2 regions of the Pelorhabdus rhamnosifermentans genome follow, and region 2 is predicted to be linked to the other one. Evidence: riboswitches for the same ligand, from Rfam matches in the RefSeq annotation. Region 2 holds a riboswitch; the other holds the start of a gene.

Region 1 (8,744 bases), on a different contig from region 2:
AAGAACAAAACAAAAATTCAACTACCAAAAGTATAACTCAGTAAAGCAGTCGTGCGCGTTGACTTCGCTATTTAGCAACATCTATATGTGTACCAAGTGTTTTACTTTTAAATGCCTTAGAATTCAATGGGTTATTCTTCTGATTCGTACTTAGTTGCTTTTGCGTATTATAGGCGATATTTGGATCTAATGCAGGCCAAATTACATGGAAGTGCTTTAACGGTGTATTCGTAGGATCATAAATATCTGGAATGACTGACTTGGCTGTTCTGACAGGGCCATTGTCTGCAGCTTCTCCACCTATTCCTCCAGTATCTCCATCGTTCACTGCGTTTTGAAATTCACCCGCAATATCTAGGTTGTGAATAAATTTTTCTCCATTGCCATTTGTTACATAATCAGTAATAAATGCATGTGTGTTAGCGTAGTTAGAGACATGGCTTAAAGCCTGATCAAGGTTTTCCGTCGGATTATTTTTTAAATTCGTTAATAAATCTTTAATGCCGCCACTATGACCTGCCGCCTCAATCTGCTTATGTAGGTAACGCACTGCCATAGTGGCGGCTGAGTAATGCAAAGAATCACTGACCCAAGTATTATTGGTTCCATCACCTAATGCATTTTGAATGGCTGCCGCACCTTCTATTCCACCACCCTTACGGGATAAATCCGTTGCTACTCTTTCATCAGCTCCGTGAATAAATTCTGCAGTTCCTTCTGCGAACCAAGTAGGCAGAGATTCAAAATTCATCGTTCGCCCCATAATCGCATGAACCATTTCGTGGGTTATAACGCGATCGTCGTAATTTGGAGCTTCTCCGCCGTTAGGCAACGTGGAAGGAAGGGCAGTTGGCACAACAACATGTAAAGATTCATTGTACGCTTTTCCATCAGAACCGAATTCAAAGTTGGTAGAAGCAAGATAGGCCTCCGGATTATTCTCCAAAACGACACTTAAATCTGATCCATCTCCTGTTAGTCCATAGCGTTGAGAAATTACATCTTCCGCTTCTTCTAACCAATCATCTTTTAAGCAGTTAATAATATTCTGATCATCCTGAGCCAATGACAATGCAAAAGATGGATTGCTATTCACAGTTTCCCTTTGCGGCGAAGATCTACCCTCTTGAATGGCGGTTGATTGTTGTGTGGAAATTTGATGCTGCTTTATTATGTTTTCAGGTATCTCGAGTGTAACAGCATCAACAGAATTCAATTTTTCTTTTAAATCAAAATCTTGTCCAGTATTTGAATCTTGTTTATTTTGATTTAATAAAGAATCTGAAGATCCATCTTTGTTTCTAATTGATGTTTCCATCCGCGTACTTGTTTTGGAAAATTTTTGAATTAACACAGCCATAGAATCAGACCCCTTTCACTTATATAATTCTTATAACGAAACAATACATTTGAATTGCATTCGAAATACATTTAAATGTAATTTAAACTACATTTAAATTACATTTTTTTTAGAAAGGCTTGATTAGATTGTGTTATAAAATAAGCATTTTAGAAAAGAGGCTAGAACTCTCTTCTAAAACGCATGTCACTTGTTGAATCATACGCATTAAAAGTACTGCTCTTTTTTACGAATCCATGCATCAGCCCCTGAGCAAGCGGCAAATATCAGCTAACTCCAGAAAAAATTCCACCTAAAAAATATTTCGAACCGTCAGCTTTTTGTGACAAAATACGCCAAGCCCCCGCTTCCATTCTCATAGAGCGGGGGCTTGCGCCATTCCTTAAAGTGATTTTTAGTCTGTCCAGTGGATGTGGTAATTCAAACATTTAGAATTCTTATGTGATATTTCCGGAAAAAATTTGGGCATGATAGTAAGTACAATAATAATACTGCTTAGAATTATAGTGAACGTAGGATAGTTATGATATAGTGCGAAAGTAATAAACATACCAATAAAGATTAATATCCACTTTACGCTGCCAAGAAACTTATAAATCATGGAGAAAATGATTCCTACTATAACTAAACCGAAAAAGATGCCTGTTGCATAGTCGAGTAATTCTATGATGCTCATCTCCCTAATTCGTATTTAATAATTACATCGAATTAAGTTATTTGTAATGCATTTGTAAAGCATTTGAAATATCATTAACTCCAACTTTCGCAGTAAGAAATAAACAAGCCTTGATATAACTGGGCAAGGCAGCCAACATTGGCCTTATCATATAATGAAAGAAACAGACCTCTCAGACTGCAAGAGACTGTTTTAGGTGTGAAAGTTGAGTTCATAAGTAGTTAATATATACTGGATTAGTGTAAAATCTCATGCTAATTACAATTAGATTCATGCTGCTGATTGAAAATATAAAGCTAGCCTAAGTTTGCTCTGAATTAGTATAGGATCCATTAATAGAAAAAAAAGATTAGAGTCTATAGGTAACGAAAGTCCAGCAATGCAATAGCGAAAAGAAAACATAATATAATCAATGGTTTGCACCTCCTGAATTAATACCATTTTATACTAAGTTTGTGACAAAATTATGTCAAAAGGTAATAATAGACGTCACATTTTTGTTATAAATATAAGTTAAAATGGAAAGAAATTGATTCATTTTCTTTTATTCAAGGTGCTGCCGCATTAGCGATATAATTCTTTTACATAAAATAGGCTATCCTTCTCTCTAAAAAAGAAGGATAGCCTATTTTTATCGATGTAACACAAATTGCTTTTTACATTATGGCTTAACTGTTTCCTTAAACATCTGTTTTCCGTCTTTCATTTCAATAATCACGACGTTTTTAACAGCATCATGTGTATCATTAAGCGTCGTGGGCCCTGTCACAGCTGGATAATCTTTCGTAGCAGCAAGTGCTTCGCGAATTTTACTAGGTTCTGTGCTATTCGCCCGCTGAATGGCATCAATCAGAACATTAGCAGCATCATAGCCAAGCACAGCCAAAGCATCTGGTGCCTGTCCATATTCTTTCTTATAAGCTTCAACAAAATCCTGCGAAGCAGTACTCGTGTCATCTACAGAATAGTGATTCGTAAAATAAGTATTATTCAAAGCCGCAGCCGTTCCAACTTCAACGAGTTTCGGTGAATCCCAGCCATCACCACCAATAATAGGTACAGTAATACCAAGCTCACGAGCCTGCTTTACAATCTTACCGACTTCTTCATAATAACCAGGGACATAAATCACTTCTGGATTTAAGGCTTTTACCTTCGTTAAAATGGTCTTAAAGTCCTGATCTTTCTGTAAATAAGCTTCTTCACCTAATACAGTGCCGCCGCCCTTCGCAAAAGCCTCTTTAAAGAAGCTAGCCAAACCTTTACTGTAATCACTACTGTTGTCAACTAACATCACAGCTTGTTTCAATTTCAACGTATTCAATACAAAATTAGCACCGACTGTTCCCTGGAAGGGGTCAATAAAACAAACACGGAAGGTATAATCTCTTACTTTATTCGTTTTTTCATCAAGCGTTACTTTGGGATTTGTAGCACCCACAGCAATAAAAGGAACTTTCGTTGCTTCAGCTACACTGGCAGCTGCAATGGCATCAGAACTAGAAAATACGCCTGTCACTGCCACAACCTTATCCTGACTGACTAATTTCGTCATGGCATTGGCCGATTCAGAAGGCTCGCTTTTATTATCAGCAACAACTCCCTGAATTTGTTTACCAAGCACACCGCCTTTGGCATTGGCCTCTTTAATGGCCATTTTCGCCCCATTGGCAGCGGATGTACCCATAGTAGCATTGCCACCTGTCATTTCATTCAAAATCCCGATTTTAACATCCTTTGATGATGAACCTCCGCACCCCGCCAATATTCCAGTCATAAATAAAGCAACGAGTCCGACTGCTACAACTTTAAAGCCTCGATTACGCATAAAATTTTTCTCTCCTTTTCTTTTCCTTAAAGCTCACTGTCTACACCTGTACTCTGCAACCCGAATTTTCATGCGCATCAAAACAAAAGAGTCAAATCATAAGATGATTTGACTCTGGACAAACAACAATAAATACCCTTAGGCATTTCATTGCTACACTTCCAAAGATAGCGAGTATTCTTTGGATTGGTTTTGTCTCTGTCCTTTTGCCTGAGAGCTTTGTCAGCAATCTACGATTACTGTATTTCACCTTCGGCGTCCTAAATCAGGATCTCTCCAGAGTCTCGTCCATTTACGGTTCTACTTCACAATCAAAGTACCTGAGAGTTTTACTCCTTCGGTGGGCCCTAAGCCACTCTTCCGCAAATATCATCCGAAAACACATATGTAGTTGTAAAAAGTACATATAAAACAGATTTTATTATAGAACAATTTCATCAATTATTCAACAGAAATAGCTAAAGTTTTTATTATTCTTTTCCTAAAGCTAAAATACTCCTTGCGAGTACTTCTACTCCCTTTGTAAGGATAGATTCATCAAAATCGAAAGAACCATTATGATGTCCAGCAGCTAAATCAGATCCAAGCAAAGCATAAACAGACTGCCCGCCCTGTTGCTGCACGCGATTCATAAAAAAAGTAAAATCATCACTGCCACCCATATTTGCTTGAGTGACAACCTGGCTAAACAATCCCGATGATTCAGCCACTGACTTTAATACAGTGGCCAGTTCCTCGTTGCCATGACCGCCTAAGGCGGCACCCATCTTGGTTATTTGTGCCTCCACGCCATACATGGCAGCAGAACTTTGAATAATACGAGTAGCCTCTTGCTGCATATATTCGTTAAGTGCTGAATTTTCACCCCGTGTTTCTAGTTTTAACAGAGCATCTTGCGGAATAACATTGCGCCCAGTCCCAGCCTGTAAAATGCCGACATTTACCCGTGTCATCCCTGCACCATGCCGCGAAATACCATGTAAATGAAGAGAAGCTGTTGCAGCTGCAAGCAAGGCATTGCGTCCTTCCTGCGGCGCAAAACCAGCATGAGCGGGCTTACCATGAAAACAGGCATCAAGCTTCGTCGTAGCTAAAAATCCCCCTGCACTACACACAAACTGCCCGGTCTGATTTGCAGCCGTACCAAGATGCAAACCAATAGCGTAGTCCACATCGTCAACAATACCAGATTCCACCATGGCCCGAGCTCCGCGAACGCCTTCCTCGGCTGGCTGGAACACAAGTTTCACCGTACCAGAAAGTTCATGACGCAGCAACATAAGCAGCTTAGCCAGCCCCAGGCCAATCGTCGTATGCCCATCATGACCGCAAGCATGCATGGCTCCATCATGTACCGATCGAAACCCCTCGCGGCAAGGCCGATGAGTTATGGCTTCATCCTCAACAACATCGTTGGCATCCATATCAAAGCGTAAAGCAACCGTTGGACCGGTTTTTCCCGTGTTTAAAATACCCACGACACCCGTTTTCCCACCTGCCATTTGATCCAGATAAAAGGCACTGGCTCCCTGTTCTTCAGCTTGCTTTCTACACTTTAACAACACAGAAGCATCAGGAACCCCCATCATGGCCTCTTCCTTTATAACGGCATCACCTAACTTCACCTCATAACCTAGGGCAGTCAATCTTTCCGCAACAATCGAGGCCGTACGAAATTCTGTCCAGCCCGGCTCTGGATATTTATGAAAATCACGGCGAAGTTTAATCAGTTCTTCTGCCATATCCGTTACATTTTGATGAATATCTTGTGTCAAAATCATTCAGCTCCTCATGGATATCTCCCATTCTTCTTTACTTATTCTATCACAGTTGCCACTTTTTTTTCCATTACATAACTTTTTTGGTTACAAAGCATACTAACAAAAATAAATAAGGAGGTTTTTATATGACATCCTGGATCGTCGGTGCGATCATTGGCATTATTGCCGGATGGCTAGCAGGAACTATCTCACACAATCATGGATTTGGCATTTGGGGCGACTTGATTGTCGGCCTAGTAGGATCATTTGTTGGAAATTTTCTGTTGGGCATGCTAGGCTTTGCAGTCTACGGCATTATAGGTTCCATTATTGCTTCAACACTTGGTGCCTTAGCCTTTCTGTGGCTCATCCGTCTCTTCCATCCGCAAGTACCAGCCTATAAAAAAAACTGAAAACTGGATAGTGCCCTCTTTTCTTGTTAAAGAAAAGAGGGCACTATTTTTTTATGATTGCGTCACCTGTGGACCGCTTAAAAGCTTACTTGATTGAACATTTTTTTCAACAGCCCGCTCCTTTACATCTTGTGGAATCACGACATCGGGTGCACTGTTATACTGTGAAAAAGTAACATCCATGATGAATTTCATATTTTGAAACATTTCTGTTATAGCCTGCTTTTGCTTTTCTGTCGTCTTCATTTTATCAGCCATATGAGTACCAAATTGAGCCATAAAGTCAGATAAATCCATATGGCTCGCGGAAATGTTACCCGTGCTCTTATCAATGGTTATGGAGTAGGATAGATCCTGAATATCTGCTAAAAAATCATCTGATACAACAAGCTTATTCATTCCCATAAGCGCCATTTTTTGTTTCAGCGTATTTTTTAAAACTTCGCCACTTGCAACAACACGAATTACCGTTGAATTATCGTCATCACTCTCAATTTCAGCGCTCTTAATCGCTTTTATATAACTCCCATAATCACGAAGGGAATCAACACTTTCTTTAGGAAAACTCTGCTTAATCCAAGAATTATCAACATTAGAATAAATGATGATCTGATTACCGGATTCTTCTATGTATTGCACAAGATTTTTATCTAATGTTTTAGAATCCGTATAAACACGAATGTTCATATCCCCTTTGCTTAGCATGGGCTTCGCTTGTATATCAAATCCACCCTCCATTGCCATACGAATATTTTTTCCTTGAACCGACATCGTTGCAGTAGAGTCTAATGCCATATGGTAATTATTAAAATTCAACATTTTTTGATAGGCTGTAACAACCATTTCTTTGGCATCTTGCGGTGCTGCTGCAACCAAACTATACATGCTGCAAATAGAAATAAATACAGTCATGACACAAAGGATAAATAATCTCGATACCATTGAAAATTTTCCCATCGCTCTCATTCCTTTCTATCCTTAAATAACTTACTTGGTTTCTATTATAGCATTATTAAGACACGTCGAGTAATTATATAAGTATCTTCGTATAAAATTCCGTATCAGAATAATCACTATTTTTTATAAAAGTAAAAAAAAAGAGGGAATTTAAAAAGAACGTCAAATATCCTTTGTGGAGAAATTATTTTTCATTCATGATATGTATGAAGATTTTCTCCGGACGTTGGAGGTGATAGATTTGTCTCTGTTTACACGCATTCGATTGCAAAGTAATCGCTTTACACCGGCCCATGAACGCATTGTACACTTTTTGCAGCAACATGCACAAGAAGCACTGACTATCCCCATTAACGAACTGGCCAAACACTGTCAAGTGGGTGATGCCACAGTGATTCGATTCTATCGATTACTTGGCTACGAAAATTATGCTATGTTCCGGATTGCTCTCACCAAAGAATTAGCCGAAAATGAGATTCGCCCTATCTATGAAGAAGTAGAGAATCAAGATGATTTGCCTGCCATTATTCGAAAAGTCATTCATTCTTCTGTCCAAGGAATTGCCGATTTAGAAAAACAGCTTTCTGTCTCGGCCTTACAAGACATGGCGGAGCATTTCAAAAAATCTTCTCTCATCCACGTCATCGGTCTGGGCGCTTCTGGTGTCGTGGCCCAAGATGCCATGCATAAACTCATGCGATTAGGGCTAAAAATCAATGCCTATAGTGATTCTCATCTCATGACCATTGCGGCCTCTGTAGCACAAGCTGATGAAATTTTTTTTGCTATTTGTCATTCCGGTGAAACAACAGATATTCTCTACACGTTAGAATTAGCCAAACGACAAGGTTGCTACACTTGTGCCGTTACAAGCTCTATCAATTCTAGCATTACAAACAGCGTATCTGCCTACCTATTAAGCTGTACTCGAGAAACGAAAATGCGGTCTGATGCCATGACTTCCCGCATCGCTCAACTCATCGTCATTGACATTCTCTATGTCAAACTAGCCCTCGACATCGGCGACGCGGCCATTGAAAGAGTCCATCACTCTCGTATGGCCTTAAAACATCACAGGACAACGCATTAAGTATGCCCAGACTATATACAATAAAAGGACCTGATGCTTTTGAACGAACAAGCCAAATCCATGATCATTATTGCTGACGATTTAACTGGCGCAAATGATACAGGAGTACAATTCGCCAGACAAGGAATGCACACTGAAGTGCTATTAGAAGGCACGACTTTATCCGCTTCTTCTGACGCAGCTATTATCGTTATCGATACAAACACTCGCGCTAGTGTCGCTGATAAAGCTTACAGACAAGTACAACAAATTGCCAAACAGGCCCGGGCGGCTAGATTTTTACATTACTATAAAAAATTGGATTCCACCCTGCGTGGCAATATAGGCGTGGAATTACAAGCTATTCTTGATCTTCACCTCCATGATTTCGCCTTCGTCATGCCAGCTTTTCCAAAGAATGGTCGCACCACCGTGGGCGGAAATCATCTGCTCCATGGTGTTCCTCTATCAGCAACAGAAATAGCCAAAGATCAGAAAACTCCTGTGTTTGAGACAGTTCTACCAGAACTTTTGCGCAAACAAACAGGTGCAAAAGTTGGACATATTGGCATTACTGATCTTTGTCAAGGTCAAGCTGCTATCACAGCCTCCATAAGACAACATTTAGCAGCAGGGTGCACTTTCATTAGCTGCGATGCCTGGTTAGAAGAACATTTTCTT
Region 2 (8,744 bases):
AAAAACTTGGTATTATATCAAGGCAAGCCAATTCCAGTGGTCGTGTCTAGCTGACGAAAATGGAAAAATTTTCGTAAAGGATACTAAAAGGTGTTTAAACAAAAACCATAAAAAAGACTTGCAATATAATAAACGGTGTGATATAATATTATATGTTGTTCCTCGATAGCTCAGTTGGTAGAGCAATCGGCTGTTAACCGATCGGTCGTAGGTTCGAGTCCTACTCGAGGAGCCAATTAAATGGCGCGTTGGTCAAGCGGTTAAGACACCGCCCTTTCACGGCGGCTTCATGGGTTCGAATCCCATACGCGTCACCATTCATGGGCGATTAGCTCAGCTGGGAGAGCGCCTGCCTTACAAGCAGGATGTCGGCGGTTCGATCCCGTCATCGCCCACCAATAAAAAACAAACTACTCATTTGGGTAGTTTGTTTTTTATTGGTTATTCCTGTTTAGAAACCGAGATTTTCGCCAATGACGAAGATGAAAGTCGGTGTCTGTGGTAAAGCCTTTTTTATAATCGTCGTGACATTACAGATACGCGAAGGGCCTTGGCAGTCCATGCAGATGCCGCTTGTTGTGCAAGGATTGGGCCTATTGAGACGCTTATTATTGATGGGAGCGGCTTCGTATTGAATACGCTTATAAGCTTCATGCGTATCGCTGACAACCTTATTAATTCCGACGACAACAATGACTTTTTTTGGTCCAAAAATCATGGCTGCCACGCGATTTCCTGAGCCATCGACATTCACAAGCTGTCCATCGAGTGTTAGGGCATTGGTGCTTGTTAGAAAGACATCCGCCGTGAGTTCTTTACGTCGTATATCTAATGATTCTTCTGGTGTAAGACCACTTTGGCCATGGTTAAATAGTGTGTTGCCGCGTTTGGTTAATTCGTCTAAGAGACCAATTTCTTTTACTGTTGCAGAACCACCAAACCCTACGGTATCAGTAGGGGTGATTAATTTCAGAATTTCCTGCGCCGCTTCTGCTGCAGTTGGAAAATAGGCTGCGGAAAATCGATTTTTTTGTAAAGCATCGACAACTTTTTTACCGATTGTATTTGTGTGCCACTGACGATTTTCGTCATTCATTATTTTGTTAACCCTCCCTAGTTGTTGTATAATAAAAAAATAAACTCTTCTTTATTGATTTTCGTTGCAGAAAAGTATTTTCCTCTTTAACAAGAAAACAAAAGCGGCGGATCAATGATTTTTAATCAATAGGCAAGGGGGAATTGCATGTGACATGGGAGCAGCCTAGTCTGACACGCCTAAAGATCGCTATTATTTTATTTGTATCCATTCAAATCATTGGTGTGTTAGGTTTTATGGGAATTGAAAATATGTCGTTCATTGACGCAGTTTATTTGACGGCCGCTACCGTTTCGACTGTTGGTTATGGTGATGTTGTGCCAAAGACAGTATGGGGGCGTATATTTGACATTGGCCTTATTATGACAGGCGTTGGTATGGCTTATTACACATTTTCACTTGTTATTACTATGTCTATTGAAGGCCAATTAAAAGATTTGTTTGGGAGGAAGGGTATGAATCGGAAAATCGCTAGTTTAAAAAATCATATTATTGTTTGTGGGTCTGGCAAGGTAGGAAGTAGTACGATCGAGCAGTTGGAGCTAGAAGAGGAATCTTTTGTTGTGATTGATATTAATGCCACAAACTATGAACAATTGGTTGATAAGAAAATTCTTGCTGTTCATGGTGATGCTACATTAGATGAGGTGCTTATTGCTGCTGGTGTGCTTCGGGCACGGGGAGTTATTGCTGCTTTGCCTCATGATTCTGAAAATGTTTATGTTACGTTAACGGCAAAAAGTCTAAATCCAGCTATTACAGTTGTGGCTCGGGCTGATCGTTCAGAGGCCGAAGAAAAATTGAAACGTGCTGGAGCTGATACCGTTATTTTTCCTTCTGTTATGGGGGGGCGTCAATTGGTTACAGCCATGATTAAACCGGATATTTCGCACTTAATGGAAAATGTTTTTTATAATCAGGAACTAAATCTAGATATTCATCAAATTACAATCGGAGAGAATTCATCATTTATTGGTAAATCTTTGGCGGAGAATTCCATTAGGGAACGGTTTCGTACCATTGTTGTGGCAATTAAGCGGGGTGAACAATTACTTACGACGCCAGAACATAAGGAAGTCATCCAACCGGGTGATATATTAATTGTTATTGGTGAACGAAACTTACTCAATGAATTGCATGCTTTGGCTTTAGATGTATAATGGATACGGCAAAGGAGGACTTGTTTTGAATACGGAAAATAGGCGCAAGGCCCTACTTGAAAAATTATGCAGTAATAAAATGCCGCTGACTGGTGCTGTTTTAGCACGGGAATTTGCTGTGAGCCGTCAAGTTATAGTCAATGATATTGCTATTTTACGGGCTCTTGGCTCAGATATTTATGCCACGCCGCAGGGATATCTCATTCCGTCTGTTGCTGATCAGTCATTGGAAGTCAAGATTGCTTGTAAACATAACGCCGAAGATCTCGAAAAAGAACTTGTCGTTATGATTGAAGAAGGAGCCCAAATTTTGGATGTTATTGTTGAACATCCTGTGTATGGTGAGATTAAAGCCAATTTGATGTTAACCAATCTATTTGATGTTCGTAGTTTTGTCGATAAACTAGCCACGACTCGTGCTGAGCCCCTTTCGCTTATTACAGGTGGTGTTCATCTTCATACCTTGCTTGTTCGTTCAGAAGAACAGCTTCAACGTATAAAAAACAAGCTGCATGATTGCAGCTTGTTAGCAAAATGAGTGGAAATGCAATCATGAAAGTAAGATAATGTTTTTTCGGACATACTTATCACTTAACGGCATATATGTAGTTAGTATACTAAGCAGCCCATAATTAAGGGACTGCTTTTAATATTGTCTGCTGATTATTTATTTGCTATAATGTATTTACACGTGACAAGACAGTTTGAAATAGGAGGAAATATGAATATTCTTACTCGGCTGGAGTCAGTTCCAGTAAATTCCTTTCATTATCGCTTACTATTCATTATTGGTTTGGGGTGGATGTTTGATGCTGCAGATACAGGACTGGTTGCTTTTGTTTTGCCATCTCTTGCAAAAGAGTGGGGTCTTTCAGCTCAGTCTGTTGGCTATATTGGCAGCATTGGGTTAGTCGGGATGGCGCTTGGGGCTGTATTAGCTGGGTCCGCTGCTGAAAGATGGGGGAGGCGTAAAGTTTTTGCTGCCACACTCGTGACCTATGGTATTGCAACAGGTTTATGTGGTCTAGCCTGGAACTATGAGTCCCTCATGATTTTTCGGTTCTTTGTTGGTTTTGGTTTGGGTGGTCAATTGCCTGTAGCTGTGACACTCATGAGTGAATTTTCTCCGGCAGCCAAGCGGGGACGGTTTATTGTACTGCTGGAAAGTTTTTGGGCTGTAGGCTGGTTTATTGCCGCGCTTATTGCTTACTTGGTGATTCCGGCTTTCGGTTGGTCTGCTGTCTTTTTTTTGGGAGCTCTGCCTGCTTTTTATGTTTTTTGGATCTGGCGCTCTGTACCCGAATCTGTACGTTATTTGTTGCAAAAAGGCCGCTATGAGGAAGCTCATAATATTGTAAGTCGTATTGAAAGACTTGGCGGAAAAAAGCCGCCAAAATATCAAGAAGCTGCGATGAATGGAGATTGCAGCGCGGCGGCATCACTTACTTCACAGGCTTCGTCGTTCAGTTTGTTATTTCAGCCTAAACTGGCGAAAAGAACGGCTTTATTGTGGATATTATGGTTTGGTCTGGTTTATTCTTATTACGGCATTTTTACGTGGTTGCCATCGCTCATGGTTGGACAGGGCTTGGCTATTGTAAAAACATTTGAATATGTTTTGATGATTACTTTAGCTCAGCTACCGGGCTATTTTGCTGCGGCAGTGCTGGTAGATCGCTGGGGTCGTAAAAATACACTCGCCACCTTTTTGTTATGTAGTGCCGTAGCGGCGTATGGATTTGGTCATAGCAGTACAGCAGTAACCGTGATAGGCTGGGGTTGTGCTATGTCATTTTTCAATTTAGGTGCCTGGGGTGTCATTTATACTTATACGCCGGAACTTTATCCGACGACAGTCAGGGCAGTTGGCACAGGTTGGGCGGCTGGTATTGGTCGTATTGGTGGGATTTTTGCTCCGGCAGTTGTGGGTTGGTTGTTGCCGCAAACAGGTATAGGTTGGATATTTACGATGTTTATGATTGTTTTAGCTGTTATAGGACTTATCGTTCTTCTTTTGGGGCAGGAAACGAAAAAACAGGTTTTGGCAGAGCATATGTAAAATTTGTTTTTATGTTTGCTTAGCTATTTTGTCTAATGGTATAATGAAATGTAGAAAACAGGGTCGTTAGCTCGTTAAGGAGTGACAGATATGATTCACATTTCATTTTTGATTGGTCTTTTGTTTGCCTATTGGATTTATCGAGATGCAAAATCGCGTGGCAGTAGTTTGGGCAGTGTTGCTGTTTGGATGTTAGGCTCATTAACTTCCCTGTGGTTTTTGTTTGTGCCGCTTTACTTTATTTTTGGCCGTAAAAAAAAGGATTTACAAAATCCTGATGACAATACGATTGATGTGGATGCAACCGTTCTTGAAGAGCCTTTTACTTGTACCATGTGTGGTAAAGAAGTGAAAGCCCAATTTAAGGTTTGTCCTTATTGCGGGCATACACTTCGTCCGAAATGTGCTCATTGTGGTCGGGACGTGGATCGTTATTGGCGGAATTGTCCCTATTGCCATGAGCCGCTTGATGCCAAATAAAAATTAGACAGATACAGATAGTTATGGTATAATACTATCTGTGTCAATTGAGCGCCCGTAGCTCAGGGGATAGAGCATCGGCCTCCGGAGCCGTGAGCGCAGGTTCGAATCCTGCCGGGCGCACCACTAGAAGGCTTATAAACCTTTGTATTTCCTGCGTTATACTGCAGGTGATGCAGGGGTTTTTTTGATGCCTGGGTGGCTACAAAAATTTATTTTAGATAATGTGACGATGGAGAGAAAATATATTTATTAATATTACATATTTTGGCAGAGGACAATGGTCCTTCATGTCGAAATTTGACATAGTTATATGTTTTAAGACTGGGGGGAGATTTAATGAGATTCTTTGATGACATGAAAGTAAGTTCTAAATTGGGCATCCTAATTCTTATCGCATTGCTATCTATGAGTAGTATCGCGTATACTGGTTATTATTATCTTCAACAATCAAACGTCAGTATGAACACAATGTATGCAGATCAATTAGTGCCAATTGCGCTTATTAACGAAAACTATGCTCATGTTAATAAGGTAAATCAAGAAATAATGGAAATGATGCTCACAACGGATAACCAAAAAAAGCAAGAATTGAAAAGAGTTATTGATGAGCGGGTAAAAAACTTTAATGATAATCTAGCCGAGCTTGATAAGTCTAATTTAGATTCTACAGCTAAGGAAAAATTGGCCGGATTTAAGATGTCTATGCAAAAATATCGTGAAGCAAGAAATAAGGTTATTGAGTTAGCAATGCAAAATAAAAATGCAGAAGCTTATGCATTATATACGGCTACGGTCGATTCATTAGCCTCGGAAGCTCTTAATCGATGCATTGATCTCTCGAAGTATTCCATTGAATTGTCAAAACAAGTCGATGCCGATAACAAGGCATCATTTGAAAAAGCTGAACAGATTACCTTTGGTGATATTTTTATATCCTTCGTAATGTTACTTTTAAGTGGTTTTTATATTACCAAAATGATAACCAAGCCGCTCAATACAATGGTATTAATTTGCAAGAAACTCGCAGACGGAGATTTTCGTGATAAACCACGAAAATTGGTTAGAAAAGATGAAATTGGTCAATTAGCAGATGCTTTGCAAAGTATGCGAGGTAGACTCTGTACAGTTTTGAAACAGGTCAATGAATCAGCTGAAACAGTGGCGGCTTCTTCGGAAGAGCTGACTGCCAGCGCTGAACAGTCAGCTCAAGCTGCTAATCAGGTTGCAGGTTCTATTAGCGATGTGGCACAAGGTGCAGAAAAACAATTAAATGCCGTAAACGAAACATCTTCTGTGGTAGAGCAGATGTCAGCTGGTATCCAGCAAGTAGCTGCTAGCGCCAATCAAGTAGCCAGTAATTCATCTCAAGCCGCTGAAAAGGCAACCGATGGTGATAAGTCGGTGGATAAGGCTGTTAATCAAATGGCTCATATTGAGCAAACTGTAAATAATTCCGCACAAGTTGTAGCTAAATTGGGTGAACGGTCAAAAGAAATCGGGCAAATTGTCGACACAATCTCCGGTATTGCTGGTCAGACAAACCTACTGGCGCTTAACGCCGCAATTGAGGCTGCCAGAGCTGGAGAACAAGGCAAAGGGTTTGCTGTTGTCGCTGAAGAGGTCCGTAAGCTTGCGGAACAATCACAGGACGCAGCAAAGCATATAGCTGCACTAATCAGCGAGATTCAAGGGGATACAGATAAAGCTGTTGTTGCCATGAGCGAAGGTACTCGTGAGGTTAAAGTAGGAACAGAGGTTGTTACTACGGCTGGTCATGCGTTTGGGGAAATTGCGACACTGGTAACGCAAGTATCCGAACAAGTGAAGGAAATTTCCGCTGCTATTCAGCAGATGGCTAGTGGCAGTCAGCAGATTGTAGCATCGGTGAAGGAAATTGACGGTCACAGTAAAGCAGCCGTTGGAAAAACACAAACTGTGTCGGCGGCAACAGAGGAACAATCGGCATCTATGGAGGAAATCGCCTCATCCAGTCAGAGTCTTGCCAAGTTGGCTGAGGATCTCCAGGAAGCTGTTAGCCATTTTCGAGTTTAGTTAAAGTTTGGGACAAATAAGAAAGCACCTGTTAGCCTATGCATGTAAATAGGTGGCAGGTGCCTTTTTCATATAGTAACCCGCATATTCAGCGACTACATATGGATAGGAAGTCGGAAACAAAATGGTTCCGGAAGACCTGTTGATGAGAATTATTTTGTTCGGATCTAAATGTGTATATAAAACACACAGATGTTCCTTTTAGATTGACATTTATAAGAATAAATGATAAAATATATAAATGCATTGATAATTTGATATCAAATCTCGGATGAAGATAATGGGAGAGAGATTTTATAATCCGCCGAAGATGTTATGCTTTCAGGCAAAAGGACCATTATTGGACGAAACTCTGGAGAGACTCAATGGAGAGCACCGAAGGAGCAAGCTGATTATTTTTAATCAGTGACTCTCTCAGGTAAAAGGACAGAGCTAGTTAGCTGCTTTTTTTGAGGCCAGATTTATAATTTGGTCTCTTTTTGTATTTTTTTGAGGCGAAAGGTGGTTTATGTATGGCGGAAAATCAAAATTTATCGAGAGGACTAAAAAATCGTCATGTTCAATTACTTGCGATTGGCGGTGCAATTGGTACAGGATTATTTTTAGGTTCTGGCAGGTCTATTCACTTGGCAGGTCCATCTATTTTATTTGCATATATGATAACAGGGGCGATTTGTTTTTTTGTTATGCGTGCTCTCGGGGAATTATTGCTTTCTAATTTGAAATATCATTCTTTTGTCGACTTTGTACGTGACTATCTAGGCAATGGAGTAGCATTTATTACTGGATGGACCTACTGGTTTTGTTGGATTTCACTTGCCATGGCGGACGTAACTGCCGCCGGACTTTATATACAATACTGGCTCCCCAATATAGCTCAGTGGGTTCCGAGTCTTATGATTCTTGTAATTTTACTGATTATGAATCTTACTGCAGTAAAGGTATTTGGTGAAATGGAATTCTGGTTTGCTTTGATTAAAGTTGTTGCAATTTTAGCACTGATTATAATTGGTACATATATGATTATTAAAGGATTTTCTACCGATGCCGGTGCATCCAGTTTTGCCAACCTTTGGAGTAATGGCGGCTGGTTTCCCAATGGGATAAGCGGTTTCATTCTTTCCTTCCAAATGGTCGTATTTGCTTTTACCGGAATCGAATTAGTTGGCTTAACAGCCGGTGAAACGAAAAATCCGGAACAGGTTATCCCAAAGGCGATCAACAATATTCCAATTCGGATTATTCTTTTCTATATCGGAGCACTTCTTATTATTATGAGCATATATCCGTGGACTTCAATTAGTCCGGCTAAAAGCCCATTTGTACAGGTATTTGCTGCAGTGGGAATTGCAGCAGCAGCAACGATTGTAAATTTTGTTGTACTGACATCCGCTGCATCTGCTTGCAACAGCGGTATTTTCAGTACAAGCCGTATGGTTTATTCGCTTGCTAAAGAAAATAATGCACCTGAGTCAATGAAAAAGTTAACATCCAGTCAAGTACCTTTTAATGCTACCGTGTTCTCGGCAATTGTCGTCTTGATTGCGGTTATCCTGCAATATATTATGCCGGAAGGGGTATTTGTTCTCATTACGAGTATTTCAACATTCTGCTTTATCTTCATTTGGGCAATTATCACGATCTGCCATTTAAAATATCGCAAAATAAATCCTGAACTTGCTGCCAGGAACAAATTTAAAATGCCGCTGTACCCAATCATTAACTATATTATTTTGGCATTTTTTGCGTTTGTTTTAGTTACTTTGGCCCTTAATAAGGAAACTCGTGTAGCCTTATTTGTAACACCGATATGGTTTATCATGCTTGGGGTGATTTACAAGATATTTAAATCAAAAATGAAGGATGAAGAAGATACCGCAAGCAGCATAGTATA

The links. Region 2 has a riboswitch for glycine ahead of Ga0466249_RS21325 (amino acid permease). Riboswitches for the same ligand answer to the same signal wherever they lie in the genome.
Positions count from the first base shown of each region.
Region 1: it holds a riboswitch for glycine, as region 2 does, so the genes downstream of both, Ga0466249_RS18010 (ABC transporter substrate-binding protein) here and Ga0466249_RS21325 (amino acid permease) in region 2, are expected to answer to the same signal.

Region 1 covers NZ_JAHGVE010000017.1:86,568-95,311, reverse strand. The annotation lists gene Ga0466249_RS18015 (flagellinolysin) at 68-1,360, opposite strand; gene Ga0466249_RS18010 (ABC transporter substrate-binding protein) at 2,698-3,864, opposite strand; glycine riboswitch at 4,053-4,154, opposite strand; glycine riboswitch at 4,163-4,237, opposite strand; gene Ga0466249_RS18005 (amidohydrolase) at 4,335-5,645, opposite strand; gene Ga0466249_RS18000 (GlsB/YeaQ/YmgE family stress response membrane protein) at 5,771-6,037, shown strand; gene Ga0466249_RS17995 (DUF6612 family protein) at 6,089-6,994, opposite strand; gene Ga0466249_RS17990 (MurR/RpiR family transcriptional regulator) at 7,227-8,084, shown strand; gene Ga0466249_RS17985 (four-carbon acid sugar kinase family protein) at 8,124-8,744, shown strand, end outside.
Region 2 covers NZ_JAHGVE010000026.1:3,859-12,602, forward strand. The annotation lists tRNA gene Ga0466249_RS21275 (tRNA-Asn) at 160-235, shown strand; tRNA gene Ga0466249_RS21280 (tRNA-Glu) at 243-317, shown strand; tRNA gene Ga0466249_RS21285 (tRNA-Val) at 323-398, shown strand; gene Ga0466249_RS21290 (lactate utilization protein) at 452-1,096, opposite strand; gene Ga0466249_RS21295 (potassium channel family protein) at 1,246-2,256, shown strand; gene Ga0466249_RS21300 (transcription repressor NadR) at 2,282-2,794, shown strand; gene Ga0466249_RS21305 (MFS transporter) at 2,978-4,315, shown strand; gene Ga0466249_RS21310 (zinc ribbon domain-containing protein) at 4,406-4,795, shown strand; tRNA gene Ga0466249_RS21315 (tRNA-Arg) at 4,847-4,921, shown strand; gene Ga0466249_RS21320 (methyl-accepting chemotaxis protein) at 5,135-6,850, shown strand; glycine riboswitch at 7,122-7,197, shown strand; glycine riboswitch at 7,198-7,290, shown strand; gene Ga0466249_RS21325 (amino acid permease) at 7,363-8,744, shown strand, end outside.